DNA from 3 places in the Streptomyces sp. NPDC050388 genome. Region 1 is predicted to be linked to each of the others. Evidence: riboswitches for the same ligand, from Rfam matches in the RefSeq annotation. Region 1 holds a riboswitch; each other region holds the start of a gene.
The links. A riboswitch is a leader RNA that binds a small molecule or an ion and turns the genes downstream of it on or off. The one in region 1 is predicted to bind thiamine pyrophosphate.

Region 1 (4,739 bases):
ACGACCACCGACGGTGCTCGGTCCGGCGGCCACCGACGGTGCTCGGCCCCACGAGGAGCCCGCACCTCTCGACCGACCGGAAACGGGTGGTGCGCGGGTGGGAGAACCCCCTCAGAACGCCGGCCGCTCTGGATCCAGCACGGCAAGCCCCTCCGCGGGAGAGGACGCCTCGGCGAAGTGCCGCCGCGGAATCCGCCCCGCCCGCCGCGCCAGCCGTCCCGCCTCGACCGCGCTCCGCATGGCGGCGGCCATCAGCACCGGCTCCTGCGCCCGCGTCACCGCCGAGGCGAGCATCACGCCCGCGCACCCCAGCTCCATCGCCAGCGCCGCGTCCGACGCCGTACCGGCACCCGCGTCCAGGATCACCGGCACGCGCGCGTGCTGCGTGATCAGCTCGAAGTTGTGCGGGTTGCGGATGCCGAGCCCCGAACCGATCGGCGAACCGAGCGGCATGACCGCCGCACAGCCGGCGTCCTCCAGCTTCCGTGCCAGCACCGGGTCGTCGTTGGTGTACGGCAGCACCGTGAACCCGTCGTCGACCAGGGTCTCGGCCGCCTCCAGCAGTTCGACGGGGTCCGGCAACAGGGTGCGCTCGTCGGCGATGACCTCCAGCTTGACCAGGTCGGTGCCGAGTGCCTCCCGCGCGAGACGGGCGGTGAGCACCGCCTCCCCGGCGGTGAAACAGCCGGCCGTGTTCGGCAGCACCCGGATGCCCAGCCTGTCCAGCACCGAGAGCACCGAGCCGTGCACAGAGGGGTTCACCCGCCGCATCGCGACGGTCGTCAGCTCGGTCCCGGACGCCACCAGCGCCCGCTCCAGCACCTCGAGGCTGGGCGCCCCGCCGGTGCCCATGATCAGACGGGACGTGAAGGACGTACCGCCGAGGACGAACGGATCGTCGGCCATGATCAGCCTCCCTGCACGGCGGTCAGGACTTCCACCCGGTCCCCCTCGACGAGGGGCGTGAGCGGCCACTGCGCGCGCGGGACGACCGTTTCGTTGAGGGCGGCGGCCACCCCGGAGTGCGCCTCGGTGAGCGTGCCGACCAGCGCGTCGAGCGCCGTGCCGGGAGCCACCTCGCGAGGCTCCCCGTTGACCGAGACCATGACCGGGGCGTGCGCGGGAGTGTGCGTCGACGTGTCCACAGGAGGGTTCATGCGGGTTGCTCCGTGAGTGCGGCGGCGGGCGCGGTGAACCGCCGGGGGGTGAAGGGGCGGGCCTCCGCCGGGAGTTCACCGGTGGCCAGGAACTCCGCCAGAACGTCGCCGGTGACCGGAGTGAGCAGCACGCCGTTGCGGTGGTGCCCGGTCGCCAGGACCAGCCCCTCGAGCCCGGACGGACCGAGCAGGGGCGCGTTGTCGGGGGTGCCGGGGCGCAGCCCGGCCCGGGTCTCGGTGAGCGGCAGCTCGGTGATGCCGGGGACCAGTTCGTGGGCGTCGCGCAGCAGCTCGTACACCCCGCCCGCGGTGACGGTCGTGTCCCAGCCCTGTTCCTCGCTGGTCGCCCCGATCACCAGCTCCCCGTTCTCGCGCGGCACCAGGTACACCTGGCTGCCCCGCACCACCGCACGCACCGTCCGGCTCAGGAACGGACCGAACCGGTCGGGCATCGCCAGCCGGAGCACCTGCCCCTTCACGGGACGCACGGGAGGCAGCAGGTCCGCGGGGACGCCCGCGAGCCGCCCGCTGAGGCTGCCGCCGGCCAGCACCACCTGCCCGGCGGCCAGCCCGGTGCCGTCGGCGGTGACCACGCCCGTGGCCCGCTCCCCGGAGACGGTGAGCCGGTCGGCCCACGCGCGGTGCAGGACCACGCCCGCCCGCTCGCAGGCGGTCACCAGCGCCGCCGCCAGCCGCCGGGGGTCGATCTGGTGGTCGCCGTCCACCCGCAGCCCGCCGCGCACACCGGGGGCGAGCATCGGTTCCAGGCGCCGGCACTCCCGTCCCGACAGCCACTGCGCGTCGAGCCCCGACTGCTGTTGCAAGGCGTGCAGTTCGCGCAGATGGGCGCGGTCGTCGGCGTCCAGCGCGACCGCGAGGGTGCCGCACCGGCGGTAGCCGAGGTCGTGGCCGGCGGCCTCGGTGAGCTCGGCCGCGAAGTCGGGGTAGCGGAGCGCGGAGGCGAGGTTCAGGCCGAGCAGGGTCTGCTCGCCGTAGTGCAGTTCCGTGACGGCGGCCAGCATCCCGGCGGCCACCTGGGCGGCGCCGCCGCCCGGTTCGGGGTCCAGCACGGTGGTGGCCAGCCCGCGCTGCGCGGACCGCCAGGCCGTGACCAGGCCGATGACGCCGCCCCCGACGACGAGGACGTCGGGGGAGCGCTGCGAGGTGTGTGTGGGCGGCATGGGCGTCCAGCCCCTCCCTTCGCCGGCATGACCCGGATCAGGTGCATACGGTCGGAGGCCGCCAGCCTCCCTCTCAGCCCGGTGCGTCCGGGCTCCCGCGAGTGTCTTACGGTGGCCACCCTAGCCTCCGGATCAACGAACGTGTAGGGAGCCTTCGCATGGCTGGTTCGCTCGACGGTCTCGTCCTCGCCCCCGTCGCCGACCAGGCGCCGGGCCAGGTCGGCACCCGCACCCGGTTCGCGTACCACGAGCGGGACGGCGGGATCTGGGCCGAGTACGCGGGCGGTGACGTCGTCCGCGGGTACCTGGTGGGCACCCGGGAGGGGGACCGGCTGGACTTCCGGTACGTGCAGCTCAGGCAGGACGGCACCACCTCCTCGGGCCACTGCGTGTCGACGGTCGTGGAGCTGCCCGACGGGCGGGTGCGGCTGGAGGAGACCTGGGAGTGGGAGTCGCAGCAGGGCAGCGGGACCAGCGTCGTGGAGCAGCTCACGGGACCCGGAGACTGACTGACCGATGGTCAGGTGTCTATGGTGATCAGGTGAGCGAGCAGACGCAGGAACGGGGACCGTCCGAGCCGCGGCGCGTGGTGGTGACGGGGGCCGGAATGGCCGGCGTGCAGACCGCCGTCGCCCTCCGGGAGCAGGGATTCACCGGCACCGTGACGCTGATCGGCGCCGAACCCCACCAGCCGTACGACCGGCCTCCCCTGTCCAAGGCGGTGCTGCTCGGCAAGGCGGAGGGTTCCGCCTTCGACGTCGACTTCGAGGCGCTCGACATCGAACTGCGGCTCGGCTGCGAGGTGCTCGGGCTGCGTCCCGCCGACCACGAACTGGACACGGAGGCCGGGCCGGTCCCCTACGACGTCCTGGTCGTCGCGACCGGTGCCGAACCGGTCCGGCTGCCGGGCGCGGACGGGGTCCCGGGCGTCCATCTGCTGCGCACCCTGGACGACGTCGAACGGCTGCGGCCGGTGCTCGCGGGCCGCCAGGACATCGTGGTCGTCGGCGCCGGCTGGATCGGCGCCGAGTTCGCCACGGCGGCGCGCGAGGCGGGCTGCGCGGTCACCGTCGTGGAGGCGGCCGACCGGCCGCTGGCCGAGGCGCTGCCCGCCGAGGTGGCCGCCCCGATGACCGCCTGGTACGGCGACGCGGGGGCGGTGCTGCGCACGCACGCGCGCGTGGAGCGCGTCGAGCCCGGCGCGGTGGTGCTGGACGACGGCTCGCGACTGTCCGCGGGCGCCGTCGTCGTCGGGATCGGGGCCCGCCCCGCCACCGCCTGGCTGGCCGGCTCCGGGGTCGAACTCGGCGAGCGCGGTGACGTGGTCGCCGACCCTCACCTGATGACCTCCGTCCCGGACGTGTACGCGGTCGGCGACTGCGCCTCCTTCCCCTCGGTGCGGTACGGCGAACGCCTGCTGGTGCACCACTGGGACAACGCCCTGCAGGGCCCGCGCACGGTCGCGGCGAACATCCTCGGGGCGGCCACCGGTGAACCTCCGGCGGTGTACGACCCGGTGCCGTACTTCTGGTCCGAGCAGTTCGGCCGCTTCGTCCAGTACGCCGGGCACCACGCGGACGCCGACCGGACGGTGTGGCGCGGGGACGCCGACGGGCCGGCCTGGACGGTCTGCTGGCTCCGCGCCTCCCGGCTGGTCGCGCTGCTCGCGGTGGGCCGCCCCCGCGACCTGGCCCAGGGGCGCCGGCTGATCGAGGCGGGCACGGTGCTGGACGCGGAGCTGCTGGCCGACCCGGCGAGGCCGCTGAAGTCGGCGAAGGGGTGACCCCCGGGCCCGTCCGGCCGACACGTCCGTGCACGGTGATCCGCCGGACGGACCCCGGGCGGAGGGGCTCGACTTCCGACTGTCAGTGCCAGATGGCACGCTTGTCCCGTGACCGAGATTGACGCAAAGATCGATGCTCTCGTCCCAGCCTGGCTCCCCCTGCCCGACATCGCCGAGATGCTCGGCGTCGAGGTGACGCGCGTCCGGCAGCTGGTCAAGGAGGGCCAGCTCATCGCCGTGCGCCGAGGTGAGAACCGCGCACTGCACGTCCCCGCCGCCTTCATCGACGGGGACAAGGTCGTCAAGGGCCTCTCCGGCACCCTGACGCTCCTGCGGGACGACGGTTTCACGGACGAAGAGATGCTGGAATGGCTCTTCACCCCCGACGAGAGCCTGCCGGGCACGCCCGCGCAGGCGCTGAGCGAGAACCGCGGCACGGAGGTGAAGCGCCGCGCCCAGGCGCTCGCCGTCTGAGCCCGCGACGAAACACCCGGACCCGGGCCCGTACCCGCATCGGGGCGGGAACCCGCATCCGGCTGTGAACCGTCGCCCGGCGCCGCTGTCCCAGGGCGCCGGGCCCGGGTCCACGACCGTCCGGCACCCCGTGCCGGAGTCCGC
Region 2 (4,739 bases), on a different contig from region 1:
GCCGACCTCACGCCCGCCGAGCGCAAGGAGGCGGTCGCGGCGGCCGGTGAGAAGCCGTTCCGCGCCAAGCAGCTCTCGCAGCACTACTTCGCGCGGTACGCGCACGACCCTGAGCAGTGGACCGACATTCCCGCCGGTTCCCGCGCCAAGCTCCAGGAAGCGCTGCTCCCCGAGCTGATGACGGTCGTCCGGCATCTGTCGACCGACCAGGGCACCACCCGCAAGACGCTGTGGAAGCTGTTCGACGGAACCCTCGTCGAGTCGGTGCTCATGCGGTACCCGGACCGGGTGACGATGTGCATCAGCTCGCAGGCGGGCTGCGGCATGAACTGCCCCTTCTGCGCGACCGGGCAGGCCGGGCTCGACCGGAACCTGTCCACCGCGGAGATCGTGCACCAGATCGTGGACGGCATGCGGGCGCTGCGGGACGGCGAGGTCCCCGGGGGGCCGGCCCGGCTGAGCAACATCGTCTTCATGGGGATGGGCGAGCCGCTCGCCAACTACAACCGGGTGGTGGGTTCGATCCGCCGCCTGACCGACCCCGAGCCCGACGGGCTCGGGCTGTCGCAGCGCGGGATCACCGTCTCGACCGTCGGTCTGGTGCCGGCGATCAACCGGTTCTCCGACGAGGGCTTCAAGTGCCGCCTCGCCATCTCCCTGCACGCGCCCGACGACGAACTGCGCGACACCCTCGTCCCCGTGAACACGCGGTGGAAGGTGCGCGAGGTCCTCGACGCCGGTTTCGAGTACGCGGCCAAGTCGGGGCGCCGGCTGTCCATCGAGTACGCGCTGATCCGGGACATCAACGACCAGGCGTGGCGCGGCGACCGGCTCGGGCGGCTGCTGAAGGGCAGGCCCGTGCACGTCAACCTCATCCCGCTCAACCCGACGCCCGGCTCCCAGTGGACCGCCTCGCGGCCCGAGGACGAGAAGGCGTTCGTGGAGGCGATCGCCGCGCACGGCGTGCCGGTGACGATCCGGGACACCCGCGGACAGGAGATCGACGGGGCCTGTGGCCAGCTCGCCGCGAGCGAGAGGTAGCCTGGCCGGCGTAGAAGACGTTGCAAGGACAACAACTTCATATCGGGTAAACACACGTTCATATTCCGACAGGGGAGCGCCACAGCGCTGAGAGTGCGGCATCGGCCGCAGACCCTCCGAACCTCGCCCAGGTCATTCTGGGTAGGGAGATCGGTCATCACTCGAGCTGTTGTGCCCTGCCCGGGGCACCCGTGAGGGGTCCCGGACAGGGCCGCGTCTCTTCCTGGTCACTCCCAGGAGGAATCCGGTGAATCCGGTGAGCATCACCAAGAAGGTCACGATCCTGGCCGTCGGGCTGGGCCTGGTCACCCTGTCCGCCTGCGGCTCGTCCGGCGGCGACGACCAGGAGTCCGGGTCCGGCGGGTCCGGGACCGTGACCCTCGTCAGCCACAACTCGTGGGCCGCGTCGAAGGACGTCATCGCCGCCTTCGAGAAGAAGTCCGGCTACAAGGTCAAGGTCCTGGAGGACGGCGACGCCGGATCGGCCGTGAACAAGGCGATCCTGACCAAGGACAACCCCCAGGGCGACGTCTTCTTCGGCGTCGACAACACCTTGCTGTCCCGCGCTCTCGACAACGGGCTGTTCCAGTCGTACGAGGCCGAGGGCTCCGACCTGATCCTTCCCGAGTACCGCGTCGACGAGGACAAGCACCGGGTCACGCCGGTCGACACCGGCGACGTCTGCGTCAACTACGACAAGGAGTGGTTCAGCGAGCGCGACCTGACCCCGCCGAAGACCTTCGACGACCTGATCAAGCCCGAGTACAAGGACCTCCTCGTCGTCGAGAACGCCTCCACCTCCTCGCCCGGCCTCGGCTTCCTCCTCGGTACGGCCGCGAAGTACGGGGACGAAGGCTGGACGGACTACTGGAAGAAGCTCAAGGCCAACGGCGTGAAGGTGGTCGACGGCTGGGAGCAGGCCTACAACGAGGAGTTCTCCGGCTCGGCCGGCGGCAAGCAGGCGGGGGGCGACCGGCCGCTGGTGGTGTCCTACGCCTCCTCCCCGCCCGCCGAGGTGATCTACGCCGACCCGCAGCCGACGACTGCTCCCACCGGTGTCGCCGACGGCACCTGCTTCCGTCAGGTCGAGTACGCGGGGCTGCTCAGCAACGCGAAGAACCCCGAGGGCGGCAAGGCGCTGCTCGACTTCCTGCTCACCGAGGAGTTCCAGGAGGACATGCCGCTCAACATGTTCGTCTACCCGGTGCGGGAGGGTGCCCAGGTGCCCGAGGAGTTCACGAAGTACGGGCCGCAGGCGAAGGACCCGGAGACGATGGACCCGGCGAGGATCGCCGACAACCGTGACCAGTGGGTCAGGTCGTGGACCTCGCTCGTACTGAAGTGAGCCGTACCGCCGCCGTGCGAGAGCGCGGGCGAAGGCGGCGGCGCGGGACCGCGGCGCGGCTCGGCCTGATGGCCGTGCCCGTCGCGTTCTTCGCCGTCTTCTTCGCCTACCCCGTCACCGCGATCGTCGCGCGCGGTCTGAAGGTCGACGGGGTCTGGCAGTTCGGGCGGATCGGGGACGTCCTGGCGCAGTCCGACATCCGGCAGGTGCTGTGGTTCACCACCTGGCAGGCGCTGGTCTCCACCGCCCTCACCCTGTTGATCGCCCTGCCCGGCGCGTATGTCCTCGCCCGCTTCGACTTCCCCGGCAGACAACTGCTGAGGGCGGTGGTCACCGTCCCCTTCGTGCTGCCGACGGTCGTCGTCGGTACGGCGTTCATGGCGCTCGTCGGGCGCGGCGGCCTCCTCGACGAGTGGTGGGGTCTGCGGCTGGACACCACCGTGTGGGCGATCCTGCTCGCGCACGTGTTCTTCAACTACGCCGTCGTCGTGCGGACCGTGGGCGGACTCTGGGGGCAGCTGGATCCGCGGCAGGAGGAGGCCGCGCGGATGCTCGGTGCCTCACGGTTCACCGCCTGGCGGACCGTCACCCTGCCCGCGCTCGCGCCGGCCGTGGCCGCCGCGGCGCTGATGGTCTTCCTGTTCACCTTCACCTCCTTCGGCGTGGTGCAGATCCTCGGCGGGCCCACCTTCGCCACCCTCGAAGTGGAGATCTACCGGCAGACCTCGGAGATCTTCGACCTGTCCACCGCCGCCGTCCTGACGATGATCCAGTTCGTCGCGGTGGGCGCGATCCTCGCCCTGCACGCCTGGACCGTACGGCGGCGGGAGACCGCGCTGCGACTGGTGGACGCCTCCGTGACCGCGCGCCGGCCGCGCGGTGCCGGGCAGTGGGCGCTGCTCGCCGGGGTCGTCGCCACCGTCGCCGTCCTGCTGCTCCTGCCTCTCGCGGTGCTGGTGGAACGGTCCTTCGGCGACGTCGGGTCCGGCTACTACCGGGCGCTGACCCGTGACGACGGAGGAGTGTTCCTGGTCGCGCCGATCGAGGCGGTCGGCAACTCCCTGCAGTACGCGGCCCTGGCCACCGTCATCGCCGTGGTGATCGGCTCCCTGGCGTCCGTCGCGCTCACCCGGCGGGACGCGGGGCGGCTGGTGCGCGGCTTCGACGCCCTGCTGATGCTGCCGCTCGGGGTGTCCGCCGTGACCGTCGGCTTCGGGTTCCTGATCGCTCTCGACGAGCCGCCACTGGACCTGAGATCCTCCTGGATCCTGGTGCCGCTCGCACAGGCACTGGTCGGTGTCCCGTTCGTCGTGCGGACCATGCTGCCCGTGCTGCGGGCCGTGGACGTGCGGCTGCGGGAGGCGGCGGCGGTGCTCGGGGCGTCACCGTGGCGGGCCTGGCGCGAGGTGGACCTGCCGATGGTGCGGCGGGCGATGCTCATCGCGGCCGGGTTCGCCTTCGCGGTGTCGCTGGGCGAGTTCGGCGCGACGGTGTTCATCGCGCGGCCGGACCACCCGACCCTGCCGGTGGCCGTGGCCCGGCTGCTCAGCCGGCCGGGGGACCTCAACTACGGCCAGGCGATGGCCCTGTCGACGATTCTGATGATCGTGTGCGCGGTGGCGCTGCTGGCGCTGGAGCGGCTGCGGACCGATCGATCCGGGGAGTTCTAGATGCTGTTGAGCCTCGAGACCGCCACCGTCCGGTTCGGCGGACGGGCGGTGCTGGACGCCGTCGACCTGGGGGTCGCCGAGCACGAGATCGTGTGCGTGCTCGGGCCCAGCGGCAGCGGCAAGTCCACGCTGCTGCGGGCGGTGGCAGGGCTGCAGCCCCTCGACGCGGGGCGGATCTCGCTCGCCGGGCGCGACCAGGCGGGCGTGCCCGCGCACCGGCGTGGGGTCGGGCTGATGTTCCAGGACCACCAGTTGTTCCCGCAGCGGGACGTGGGCGGAAACGTGGCCTTCGGGCTGCGGATGCGCGGCACGTCACGGACCGAACAGGCGGACCGTGTGGAGGAGTTGCTGAACCTCGTCGGACTCCCCGGAGCAGCCGGGCGGGCGGTGGCGGCGCTCTCCGGTGGAGAGCAGCAACGTGTCGCCCTGGCCCGCGCCCTGGCACCCAGCCCCAGGCTGCTGATGCTCGACGAACCGCTCGGCCAGCTCGACCGGACGCTCAGGGAGCGGCTGGTCGTCGAACTGCGTGAGCTGTTCGGCCGGTTGGGCACCACCGTGCTCGCCGTGACGCATGACCAGGGTGAGGCGTTCGCGCTGGCCGACCGGGTCGTGGTGATGCGGGACGGGCGAATCGCCCAGTCCGGTACGCCCCTTGAGGTGTGGCAGCGTCCGGCCGACGCGTT
Region 3 (4,739 bases), on a different contig from region 1:
GCCCCGGGACCTGGCCGAAGGTCCCGCCGTCGGACGACGCGCACAGCGCGATCCGCTCGACGGCCGGTTCCAGCAGGCGCAGGTCGACCTCGACCGTGTCGGTCGTGGCACCGGCGGTGCTCCGCTTCCCCCGATGTGTCACAGCGTTGGAGGCGTGCCGCGGCTGGTTGTAGAAGACGAAATCGCCGTCGTCCCGCACCCGTCCGGCCGCCGCGAGCAGGAGAGCCGAAGCGTCGATGTCGGGCACACCGGCCCCGGCGGTCCAAGCAAGCTCGACGCGCACCACCGGGGCATCGACGGGAAGGTTGGACCCCTTGCTCATTGATTGCGCTGTCATGGCATACAGTCTGCCGATCCGTCCCCGTGAGCGGCGAGAGGGGCGGGCCCGAACGACCCGCCCCTCTCCCGTTCACCCAGTTCGATTCAGTCAGTTCAGTCAGTTCAGTCAGTTCAGTCAGTTCAGTCAGTCAGTCAGTCAGTCAGTCAGCGGCAGGTACACGCGGTTGCCCGCCTCCGCGAACTCCTTCGACTTCTGCAGCATCCCCTCGGCGATCTCCTCGGCCGAGGCGCCCTCCGGCGAGGCACCGCCGAACCGCTCCGTGATGCTCTGGCTGATCTTCATGGAACAGAACTTCGGCCCGCACATCGAGCAGAAGTGCGCGGTCTTGGCGGGCTCTGCCGGAAGGGTCTCGTCGTGGAACTCCCGTGCCGTGTCCGGGTCGAGGGCGAGGTTGAACTGGTCCTCCCAACGGAACTCGAAGCGCGCGTCGGACAGCGCGTCGTCCCACTCCTGCGCGCTCGGATGTCCCTTGGCCAGGTCGGCGGCATGGGCGGCGATCTTGTAGGTGATGACGCCGGTCTTGACGTCATCACGGTTGGGCAGGCCGAGATGCTCCTTGGGTGTGACGTAACAGAGCATGGCGGTACCCCACCAGGCGATCATTGCGGCACCGATACCGGAGGTGATGTGGTCGTACGCGGGCGCGACGTCCGTCGTCAGCGGGCCGAGCGTATAGAACGGGGCTTCATCGCAGATCTCCTGCTGAAGGTCGATGTTCTCCTTGATCTTGTGCATCGGGACGTGTCCCGGCCCCTCGATCATGGTCTGCACATTCAAACGCTTCGCGATCCGGTTGAGTTCCCCGAGTGTGCGCAACTCGGCGAACTGGGCCTGGTCGTTGGCGTCCGCGATCGACCCCGGCCGGAGTCCGTCGCCGAGCGAGTACGTGACGTCGTAGGTCGCGAGGATCTCGCAGAGTTCCTCGAAGTTCTCGTACAGGAACGACTCCTTGTGGTGCGCCAGACACCACGCCGCCATGATCGAGCCACCGCGCGAGACGATGCCCGTCTTGCGGTTGGCGGTCAGCGGCACGTACGCCAGCCGTACGCCGGCATGAACCGTCATGTAGTCCACGCCCTGCTCGGCCTGCTCGACGACCGTGTCCTTGTAGATCTCCCAGGTCAGCTCCTCGGCCCTGCCGTCGACCTTCTCCAGCGCCTGGTAGAGCGGCACGGTGCCGATGGGGACGGGGGAATTGCGCAGCACCCACTCCCGGGTGGTGTGGATATTGCGGCCGGTGGACAGGTCCATGACCGTGTCGGCGCCCCAGCGGGTCGCCCAGGTCATCTTCTCCACCTCCTCCTCGATGGAGGAGGTCACCGCGGAGTTCCCGATGTTGGCGTTGACCTTCACCAGGAACCGCTTGCCGATGATCATCGGCTCGGTCTCCGGATGGTTGACGTTGGCGGGCAGCACCGCGCGGCCCGCCGCGATCTCCTCACGCACGACCTGCGGCGACACGTTCTCTCGGATGGCCACGTACTCCATCTCGGGTGTGATCTCGCCGCGACGTGCGTACGCCAGCTGCGTGACCGCCCCGCCCGCGCGGCCGCGGCGCGGCTGACGGGGCCGACCCGGGAACACCGCGTCGAGGTTGCGCAGGCCGCCGCGCGGCGAGGTGTGCTTGATCCCGTCGTCCTCGGGACGGACGGGACGGCCCGCGTACTCCTCGGTGTCGCCGCGCGCGGTGATCCAGTTCCCCCGCAGCGGCGCCAGCCCCCTGCGTACATCGGTATCGACCAGGGGGTCGGTGTACGGGCCCGAGGTGTCGTACAGCGTGACCGACTGGCCGTTGGTGAGGTGCACCTGACGGACCGGCACCCGCAGACCGGGGCGCGTGCCCTCGATGTACGCCTTGTGCCATCCGATGGACTTCCCGGCCTCCTCCTGCTCCGACGTCTCCGTCGGGTTCTGCGTGGAGGCAGGCGTGCGTGCGTCCTTGTTGGTCATGAGACCTACTCCCTACGCCGGCATTACCCGGTAACAGGTTCAGCGGTCGACGCAGCGGTTTCCGTCGGTCGGCGTTCCGTGGGGAACACCACTCGGACAGCAGTGATGTTTCATGTGAAACGTCGCTGGGACGGAGGTCAGCGTCCTCTCAGCCCGGTGCTCCGAGCTCCCGCGTGTACAAAAGGTGCCCCCACGCTAGCGTCAATTGTGGCGCGGTGAACAGAGGGCCCTCGTTGTTCTTGCGATGATCGGGCGGTGACCTCGACGCAACATCCCCCGTACCCACCGCCCGAACCACCCCCCGGCTCCGGCGCCCGAAACGGCGGCGGCCGTGGCAGAGGGCCCACGGCCGGCAACAGCACGGGCCGTGAGGACAGCCAGGGAGACGGCTCCGGTTCCGGAGACTGGTTCGGGCGCGGGCCCGGAGCCGGCCACCCGAGCCAGGAGCAGGGGCCGCGGGGGCAGGGGGCGGGACAAGCGCGGGTTCAAGGTCACGGCCGGGGCCCGGAGCCGGGCGGCGGCCACCACGACCGTGGCCCGGGCGGGGACGGCCACAGCGGCGGCCACGGTGGCCCCCCTCCGGTCGACGACGGACACGGGCACGATCCGGACTCCGGCGGCGGACACGGCCACTCGCACGGGCACAGTCACAGTCACGGCCCCGCGGCCCCCGTCTCGAAGCACCTGCGCAAGGTCATCGCGGCGGTCCTCATCCCGTTCACCGCGGCGGTGCTGGTCGGCCTCGTCGTGCTGTGGCCGGGCGGCGCACCGGGACATGAGCGCACCGGCGTCGGTTTCGACCGGCAGACGCAGGAGGCCACGGTCACCAAGGTGGTCGAGGTGAGCTGTTCCTCCGTCAACGCTTCCGGAGGCGTCCCGACCGGCGACACCTCGACGGCCGAGGGCTCCTCCGCGCAGCAGCAGGCGAACGGCACGTGCAAGAGGGCGACGATCCGGGTCGACAGCGGCAAGGACCAGGGCCGCACGTTCACCGAGATCGTGCAGCCGGACCAGTCCCGTCAGCTGAGCGAGGGTCAGGAGGTCGTGGTCGCCTACGAACCTTCTGCTCCGAAGGACCTGCAGTACTCGGTCGCCGACGTGAACCGGCGTCTCCCCTTGGCCCTGCTCGCCGGCATCTTCGCGGTCGCCGTCGTGGCCGTCGGGCGGCTGCGCGGTGTGATGGCACTGATCGCGCTGACGGTCAGCTTCCTGGTGCTGAACTTCTTCATCCTGCCCGCCATTCTGCAGGGATCGAACCCGCTGGTCGTGGCGGTGGTGGGGGCGAGCGCCATCATGCTGCAGGCCCTGTATCTCTGTCACGGACTGTCGGCGCGCACATCCGTGGCGGTGCTGGGCACTCTGGTCTCGCTGCTGCTGATCGGCGTTCTGGGCTCGGTCTTCATCGACTGGGCCGTGCTGACCGGCAACACCGACGACAACACCGGACTGATCCACGGCCTGTACCCCGAGATCGACATGAGCGGTCTGTTGCTGGCCGGCGTCATCATCGGGTCGCTCGGTGTGCTCGACGATGTGACGGTCACCCAGACATCGGCCGTCTGGGAACTGCACGAGGCCAACCCGTCGATGGGCTGGCGGGGACTGTACCGCGCGGGCATCCGTATCGGCCGCGATCACATCGCGTCCGTGGTCAACACTCTCGTTCTCGCCTACGCGGGCGCCGCGTTGCCGTTGCTGCTGCTGTTCTCCATCGCGCAGAGCAGTGTGGGGACGGTCGCCAACAGCGAGCTGGTCGCGGAGGAGATCGTGCGTACGCTGGTCGGCTCGATCGGTCTGGTGGCCGCGGTGCCGGTCACCACGGCTCTGGCCGCCCTGGTGGTCTCGGCCGACCGTACGGCGGCGCAGACACCCGGGGAGAGCGTCCGGGCGGTTCCGGCGCGGGGCGGGAGGGGCAGGCGCCGGAAGCGGTGACCCCGTTACGGCGCGGCGCCGGAGAGCCTGCTGCCGACACATGACCGGCTGCGGCCCGCCTCCGAACGACCGGCCCACCGGAGTGGCTCGTCCATCGGCGCAAAAGCGTTCCTGCACCGATGTGACGGAACACGATGAACGGTTCCGCCACCGGCTGTCCGAGTGGCGGAACCCTTTACCCGGCGCCCTGCTCCGCCAGGATGCGGTCCAGTGCGTCGTCGAGATGGGCGTCGAAATCGGCGAGCGCTCCCTCCTGGCCCAGCGGCACCAGCTTGTCGGTGCGGTCGAGAAAGGCCACGAGCGGCGCCGTCGACGAACGGAACAGCGCGTGGTCGCCACCGACCTGAAGCCGGATCAGCACCTCGCCCAGGACGCCGGGCTCGACCGGTGACACCCGCACGTCACCCTCGCCGCATGGTCTACCGACGCCGTCGATCAGCAGCTCTCTGCCGAACGCCCAGGTCACAGGCGCGTCCCCGGGAAGATGGAAGGTCAGCCGCACGGCGTAGGGATCACA

Region 2: another riboswitch for thiamine pyrophosphate. It lies ahead of AB0I73_RS13225 (thiamine ABC transporter substrate-binding protein); the one in region 1 lies ahead of thiO (glycine oxidase ThiO).
Region 3: another riboswitch for thiamine pyrophosphate. It lies ahead of thiC (phosphomethylpyrimidine synthase ThiC); the one in region 1 lies ahead of thiO (glycine oxidase ThiO).

The regions. Positions count from the first base shown of each region.
Region 1 is NZ_JBFAKH010000055.1:41,422-46,160, forward strand. It holds gene AB0I73_RS27460 (thiazole synthase) at 112-906, opposite strand; gene thiS (sulfur carrier protein ThiS) at 909-1,157, opposite strand; gene thiO (glycine oxidase ThiO) at 1,154-2,338, opposite strand; TPP riboswitch at 2,336-2,447, opposite strand; gene AB0I73_RS27475 (hypothetical protein) at 2,497-2,847, shown strand; gene AB0I73_RS27480 (FAD-dependent oxidoreductase) at 2,880-4,121, shown strand; gene AB0I73_RS27485 (Rv2175c family DNA-binding protein) at 4,230-4,595, shown strand.
Region 2 is NZ_JBFAKH010000018.1:78,996-83,734, forward strand. It holds gene rlmN (23S rRNA (adenine(2503)-C(2))-methyltransferase RlmN) at 1-1,041, shown strand, start outside; TPP riboswitch at 1,102-1,207, shown strand; gene AB0I73_RS13225 (thiamine ABC transporter substrate-binding protein) at 1,298-2,386, shown strand; gene AB0I73_RS13230 (iron ABC transporter permease) at 2,455-4,056, shown strand; gene AB0I73_RS13235 (ABC transporter ATP-binding protein) at 4,057-4,739, shown strand, end outside.
Region 3 is NZ_JBFAKH010000031.1:59,417-64,155, forward strand. It holds gene AB0I73_RS19660 (VWA domain-containing protein) at 1-337, opposite strand, end outside; gene thiC (phosphomethylpyrimidine synthase ThiC) at 476-2,290, opposite strand; TPP riboswitch at 2,283-2,473, opposite strand; gene AB0I73_RS19670 (YibE/F family protein) at 2,546-4,222, shown strand; gene AB0I73_RS19675 (SsgA family sporulation/cell division regulator) at 4,398-4,739, opposite strand, start outside.